One region of the Streptomyces sp. NPDC026062 genome, then DNA from elsewhere that is predicted to be linked to it. Evidence: riboswitches for the same ligand, from Rfam matches in the RefSeq annotation. Region 1 holds a riboswitch; each other region holds the start of a gene.
What was found. A riboswitch is a leader RNA that binds a small molecule or an ion and turns the genes downstream of it on or off. The one in region 1 is predicted to bind S-adenosylmethionine.
Positions count from the first base shown of each region.

Region 2: it holds a riboswitch for S-adenosylmethionine, as region 1 does, so the genes downstream of both, ACZ4LX_RS05015 (putative leader peptide) here and ACZ4LX_RS09225 (aminotransferase class V-fold PLP-dependent enzyme) in region 1, are expected to answer to the same signal.
Region 3: it holds a riboswitch for S-adenosylmethionine, as region 1 does, so the genes downstream of both, thrC (threonine synthase) here and ACZ4LX_RS09225 (aminotransferase class V-fold PLP-dependent enzyme) in region 1, are expected to answer to the same signal.

Region 1 is NZ_JBVHOQ010000008.1:17,119-19,375, reverse strand. Features, by position in the region: gene trpD (anthranilate phosphoribosyltransferase) at 1-704, shown strand, start outside; SAM riboswitch class IV at 795-912, shown strand; gene ACZ4LX_RS09225 (aminotransferase class V-fold PLP-dependent enzyme) at 1,087-2,257, shown strand, end outside.
Region 2 is NZ_JBVHOQ010000004.1:77,857-80,113, forward strand. Features, by position in the region: gene ACZ4LX_RS05010 (N-acetylmuramoyl-L-alanine amidase) at 1-364, shown strand, start outside; SAM riboswitch class IV at 617-761, shown strand; gene ACZ4LX_RS05015 (putative leader peptide) at 814-864, shown strand; gene ACZ4LX_RS05020 (glutathione S-transferase family protein) at 1,053-1,925, shown strand; gene ACZ4LX_RS05025 (helix-turn-helix domain-containing protein) at 1,936-2,257, opposite strand, start outside.
Region 3 is NZ_JBVHOQ010000018.1:124,715-126,971, forward strand. Features, by position in the region: gene ACZ4LX_RS18610 (glucosyl-3-phosphoglycerate synthase) at 1-729, opposite strand, end outside; SAM riboswitch class I at 882-1,008, shown strand; gene thrC (threonine synthase) at 1,026-2,257, shown strand, end outside.

The DNA.
Region 1 (2,257 bases):
TCAAGCACGGCAACCGCGCCTCGTCGTCGGCCAGCGGCTCCTCCGACGTGCTGGGCAAGCTCGGCGTCAATCTGGAACTGCCCCCGCAGCGTGTGGTGGAGGTGGCCGAGGAAGCGGGCATCACGTTCTGCTTCGCCGTGAAGTTCCACCCCGCCCTGCGGTACGCGGCGAAGGCGCGGGCGGAGCTCGGCGCGCCGACCACCTTCAACATCCTCGGGCCGCTCACCAACCCGGCCAAGGTGCGTGCGCAGGCGATCGGCGTGGCCGACCTGCGGATGGCGCCCATCGTCGCGGGCGTCCTCGCCGAACGCGGCAACTCCGCCCTGGTCTTCCGGGGCGACGACGGCCTGGACGAGCTGACGACCACCGCGACCTCCCGCGTCTGGGTCGCCAGGGACGGCCAGGTGCGCGAGGAGACCTTCGACCCGCGCGACGTCGGCATCGACCTGGTGCCGGTGGAGGCGCTGCGGGGTGCCGACGCCTCGTACAACGCGGATGTGGCCCGCCGGCTGCTCGCCGGGGAGACGGGGCCCGTCCGGGACGCCGTCCTGCTCAACTCGGCGGCGGCGCTCGTCTCGCTGGACCCGGGGGAGGGCACGCTCACCGAGCAGCTCACGGCCGGAATGGCGAAGGCCGCCGAGTCCATCGACTCGGGCGCGGCGGGCCGGGCGCTGGAGAGATGGGTCGTGGCCAGCAACGCCTGAGAGGGCGTGGCACCGGATGTGAGGCGAGGCGCAGTCCAGATCATGGACTGCGCCTTGCGCGTTCGGGTACGTATGGCAAGATGCTGTGCAGGTCATGAGTGACAGCGACTACGGCCCCGGCCCGCTGTCCGGCAACCCTCCGTCCGTGGCGGGGTGCCCCGGGTGAAGACCAGGCCGCAGGCAGCGAGGTCTGCGGCAAGCGCGGACCCCTCGACATCGTGAGATGTCCACCCGTGGGGTCCTGGTCCTCAGGGAGCCTCTTGTGAGCACGCGAATGCGATAGGGCTTTTCGGCCCTCCTCCGCACACCCTTTTTTCTTCCTTCCGTGCTGCCGCGTGTCCGCAGGCACGCGGAATTCGCCTGCCTGTTACGGGAGTTCGTCATGTCTGCCTTCACCGCTGCCACCGACCGGTCCGTTTGTGCCCCGCTGCCGGTTCTGGGCAAGGATGTGACGGTTCCGCTGGTCACCGGCGGCGAGGTCACCTACGCCGCGCTGGACTACGCCGCCAGCGCTCCGGCCCTGCAGCGGGTGTGGGACGACGTGGCCGCGTACGCCCCGTACTACGGCAGCGTCCACCGAGGCGCCGGCTATCTCTCGCAGCTCTCCACGGACCTCTTCGAGTCCAGCCGCGTCACCGTCGCGGAGTTCCTCGGCTGCCGCGCCGAGGACCAGGTGATCTTCACCCGGTCCACCACCGACTCGCTCAACCTGCTCGCCGCCGTACTGCCCGCCGACTGCCAGGTGTTCGTCTTCGAGACCGAGCACCACGCCTCGCTGCTGCCGTGGCGCGACGCCCGGGTGACGTATCTGAACGCCCCGCGCACCCCGGCCCAGGCCGTCGAGACGCTGGAGCGCGCGCTCGCCGACCGTGACCCCTACGGCCCCGCGCTGGTCTGCGTCACCGGCGCCTCCAACGTCACCGGCGAGCTGTGGCCGGTCAAGGAGCTCGCCGCCGCCGCGCACGCCCACGGCGCCCGGATCGTGCTGGACGCCGCCCAGCTCGCCCCGCACCACCCCGTCGACATCGCGGAGCTGGACGTCGACTGGGTCGCCTTCTCCGGCCACAAGCTGTACGCGCCGTTCGGCTCGGGCGTCCTCGCCGGCCGCTCCGACTGGCTGCGCGACGCCGAGCCCTACCTGGCCGGCGGCGGCGCGTCCCGTACGGTCGCCCGGCGTGCCGATGGCGCGGTGGACGTCGAATGGCACACCACCGCCGCCCGCCACGAGGCCGGCTCGCCCAACGTCATCGGCGTCTACTCCATCGCCTCCGCCTGCAAGGCGCTCACCGAGGCCGGGTTCGACAGCCTGGTCGCCCGGGAGCAGCGGCTCGTCACCGCGATCCGGGCCGGACTCGCCGAGGTCCCCCAGGTCAAGGTGCTCTCGCTGTTCGGCGACGACGCCCCGCGGGTCGGCGTCATCTCCTTCGTGGTGGAGGGCTGGAACAGCTCGCACTTCGCCGCGGCGCTCTCCGCCGAGTACGGCATCGGGGTGCGTGACGGACTCTTCTGCGCGCACCCCCTCGTGCGCACCCTGCTCGGCAGCGACCCGCAGG
Region 2 (2,257 bases), on a different contig from region 1:
GATCTTCCAGAATCCGGCGAAGCAGGTGTCCGCGCACTATCTGGTGCGTTCCGGGGACGGGTACATCGACCAGTGCGTGCGGGAGAAGGACATCGCCTGGCATGCGGGGAACTGGGACTACAACACCCGTAGCATCGGCATCGAGCACGAGGGCTATGTGGACCAGCCCTCCTACTTCACCAACGCCATGTACGAGAAGTCCGCACTGCTGACGGCCTCGGTGTGCGACCGCTACGGCATCCCCAAGGACCGGGCGCACATCCTCGGCCACGTTCAGGTCCCGGGTACGGACCACACGGACCCGGGTCCCCACTGGGACTGGGTCCGCTACATCCGTCTGGTCAACCTGCTGAGCGCCGGCTGAACCACGCACGGTCGGCCGGACTCCACGCCCCGGGTGTACGCCGGGGGCGTGGACCGGCCGAATGGCCGCACCAGTGCTTCCAAGTCGCCCCGGGCGGGCGGCGGATCAGGAGCGGCCGAGCGGCAGCCGGGGCGGGCCGGCCGGAAAACGGGTGCCGTACCGGATCGGAAGGCAACGCCGGTGACCACCAGGCGAGACGGCCGGTCCCGCCTTCTTGACGGCACCACCGGGCGCACCGAGACTGACGTGGACGGTCACGATTGTCAGCGCTGCCCGTGCGGGGTCTCCCGCTCGTGCGGTGATCGGCCCCGGCCCGCTGGCAGGCAACCCTTCCACCGCGATGGGGTGCCCCGGGTGACGACCGGGTCCTGTCGCACCGACAGGGCAAGCGCGGTCTCGCGTCTCGCGAGCCCCGATGGCAGGACCGGTGGGAATTGCCCAGGAACGGCTTGACGAGGCGCTTGCACATCGATCTGTTGCGTGTCTCCAGCGCTTACTAGTCCACACGCAGGACCTGTCCCGGTCCGATCCGCCGGATTCCCTTTTTTCCGGTGTGATCGCTTCGGGACCCTTCGGGTCCTCCAGGTCCGGACCGGTACGCAAGCGCAGTCGTTCCGCATCCGGCCGCCGGCGCCCACGAGGTGACGGTGGCTTCGTCGTTCCCCCAGGGATCCCCACAGGGAGAGTCATGCCCGAGACAGCATCACGCGGTTCCATCACAGGCAAGTCACCGAATTGCGGCCCCGTTTCGTCCGCCGCCGCATCCCGCGCCGCAGGCCTTCGCCCCTCGTCGGGGGTCCGGTCCCCCCGCTTCCACAGCCGGATCGGCGTCGGGCTCGCCGGCGGGTTCTATCCCGCACCACACCGCTACGAACTGTTCCTGTCGGCGAGTTGTCCGCGCTCGCTGCGCATCTCCATCACACTCGATCTCCTCGGGCTGCGGGACTCGGTCACCACCACGCTCCTGACCCACCCGGCCGGGACGCCCGAGGCCTTCGCCTCGCTGCTCGGTGCGTACGAGGCCACGGTGCTCCACTACGACGGACCGCTGACGGCACCCGCGCTGCGCGACCGCTGGAGCGGCCGCATCGTCAGCAACCACACGCCCGGCATTCTGCGCGATCTCGCGGGTCTGCTGTCCGGGCACGACGAGTCACGCCCCTCCGCGCTCCACCCGCCGGCACTCGCCCGGGACGTCGAAGCCTTGCGTGAACTGCTGGACCGGAAGGTCACGCCGTCCGCCGCGCCCTCGGAGCGCTCGGCGGCACTCGGTCTGATGGAACAGAGTCTCTCCTTGCGGCCCTATGCGTTGGGCGCGGAGCTGACGGCCGCCGACGTGGACCTCTGGGTGGCGCTCGTCCGTCCGGGCCCGGCCGGTTGCCTGTCCGCGTATCCCCGGCTCCAGGAGTTCGTCCGACGCCTCGAAGGCCATCCCGCCTTCCCCCGCGCGGACGACATCGTGCTCGACGACGGCTCCGCGCTCCCGTGCGCGGACGATGCCGTGCCCGACGACCGCTCCGCGTTCTCGTGCGCGGACGATGCCGTGTCCGACGCGGCGTGAGCCCAGGCGTTCAGTCCGAGGCGCGAGCGGTTCCCCGGTCCACACCCTCCGCGGGCTCCCCCGCCGGGGGATAGCGGACGAAGAGGATGCCCTGCACGTCGCCGTCGGGCGCGCCGTAGACGTGGGGCGCGTCGGCCCGCCAGTGCGCGCAGGAACCGGGACCCGCGGTACTGGTGTCGTCCGGCGGGCCGACGACGGCGGTCCCGGCCAGCACCATCAGGCTCTCCCGGGTGCCCGGGACATGCCCCTGCGACTGCTGCACGGCGCCCGCCCTGATGCTGATGCGGAACACATCGGTGACCGCGGGCCCGTCCTCGTGCCGCTCCAGAAGG
Region 3 (2,257 bases), on a different contig from region 1:
GTCCACCTGCGCGAGCGCGTCCAGGCCGACCGTGTGCAGGGAGTCGACGAGCAGGCCCAGCTCCACTCCGTAACCGACCGGGAAGGGCAGCCGCTCCAGGAGCGAACGGCGTACCGCGTACTCGCCGCCCAGCGGCTGGACGAAGCCGGCCAGCTGCGGCCAGTGCAGATTGAGCAGCGGCCGGGCCACCAGCTCGGTCACCCGGCCGCCCTGCCCGGCCGTGCCGCCGAGCGGACGGTCGTACATCGCCTTGACGAACTGCACATCCGGATCGGTCAGCAGCGGGCCGACGATGCCGGAGACGAAGTCGGCCGAGAAGTCCTTCAGGTCCGCGTCGACGAAGCAGACGATGTCGCCGCTGGTCACCAGGAGTGACCGCCACAGCACCTCGCCCTTACCCGGGGTGGCGGGGATGCGGGGGAGGATCGCGTCGCGGTGGACGACCCGGGCGCCCGCCCGGCGGGCGACCTCGGCGGTGGCGTCCGTCGAGCCGGAGTCGATCACCACGAGCTCGTCCACCAGCCGGACCTTCTCCATGAGCTCGCGCCGGATCGTCGTGACGATGTCGCCGACCGTCTCCGCCTCGTTCAGCGCGGGCAGCACCACACTCACGCGCGGCCCCTGCACGCTGCTCCCGAAGCCGTTTCTCGCGTCCAGCAGAAGGTCCAGCGGACGGTCGGCGGCTGACCAGGAACGCCTGGTCAGCCAGCGTTCGACCTCTTCCAGCACGGTCGATACTCCCTGTATGTGATCCATCTCGCGGTACGGACGGCTATCTCAACAGTCCGGTGCTTCGGTTACAGTCTTGAACAACGCAGATGGCCGTCGCATGCCGGGGTCATCCGCCGATAAACGCCTGGATCCATGATCCAGTGCCACAGCGCTCATCCAGAGGGACAGAGGGAACGGCCCGTTGAAGTCCCGGCAACCCTCCCGCCGACCGCGAGGTCAGGTGGGGAAGGTGCCAATTCCGTCTCGTGACGAAATGCGTCGCGAGGAAGATGAGGAGAAAGGGCCTCGCCATCATGGCTGTTGAGACTGCCGCACCCGCCACATCTGCCGCAGCAAACGCCGAATCATCCGTGGACCTCGGTCCCGCCGCCGCGCTTTCCTGCCGCGAATGCGGAGAGCGATTCGCACTCGGTCCCATTTTCGCCTGCGCGTCCTGTTTCGGGCCGCTCGAAGTGGCGTACGACCTGCCGAGCGGCTCCCCGGACGAGCTGAGGAAGCGCATCGAGGCCGGCCCGAACAACATCTGGCGCTACGCGCCGCTGCTGCCGGTCCCGTCCGATGTCGCGGACAAGCCCAACATCAACCCCGGCTTCACCAAGCTGGTCAAGGCCGACAACCTCGCCCGCGAGCTGGGCGTCACCGGCGGTCTGTACGTCAAGGACGACTCCGGCAACCCGACGCACTCCTTCAAGGACCGCGTCGTCGCGATCGCCGTCGAGGCCGCCCGCGCCTTCGGATTCACCACTCTGTCCTGCTCCTCCACCGGCAACCTCGCCGGCGCCGTGGGCGCCGCCGCCGCCCGCGCCGGACTGCGCAGCTGCGTGTTCATCCCGCACGACCTGGAGCAGGGCAAGGTCGTCATGGCCGCGGTGTACGGCGGTGAGCTGGTCGGCATCGAGGGCAACTACGACGACGTCAACCGCTTCTGCTCCGAGCTCATCGGCGACCCGCTCGGCGAGGGCTGGGGCTTCGTCAACGTCAACCTGCGCCCGTACTACGGCGAGGGCTCCAAGACGCTCGCCTACGAGATCTGCGAGCAGCTCGGCTGGCGGCTCCCCGACCAGATCGTCATCCCGATCGCGTCCGGCTCCCAGCTCACCAAGATCGACAAGGGTCTCCAGGAGCTGATCAAGCTCGGCCTGGTCGAGGACAAGCCGTACAAGATCTTCGGCGCCCAGGCCGAGGGCTGCTCCCCGGTCTCCGCCGCCTTCAAGGCCGGTCATGACGTCGTCCGCCCGCAGAAGCCGAACACGATCGCCAAGTCCCTGGCGATCGGCAACCCGGCCGACGGCCCGTACGTCCTGGACATCGCCCGCCGCACCGGCGGCGCCGTCGAGGACGTCGACGACGAGCAGGTCGTCGACGCGATCAAGCTGCTGGCCCGCACCGAGGGCATCTTCGCCGAGACGGCGGGCGGGGTGACGGTCGGAGTGACGAAGAAGCTGATCGAGGCCGGTCTGCTGGACCCGTCGCTCACCACTGTCGTCCTGAACACCGGGGACGGCCTCAAGACACTGGACGCGGT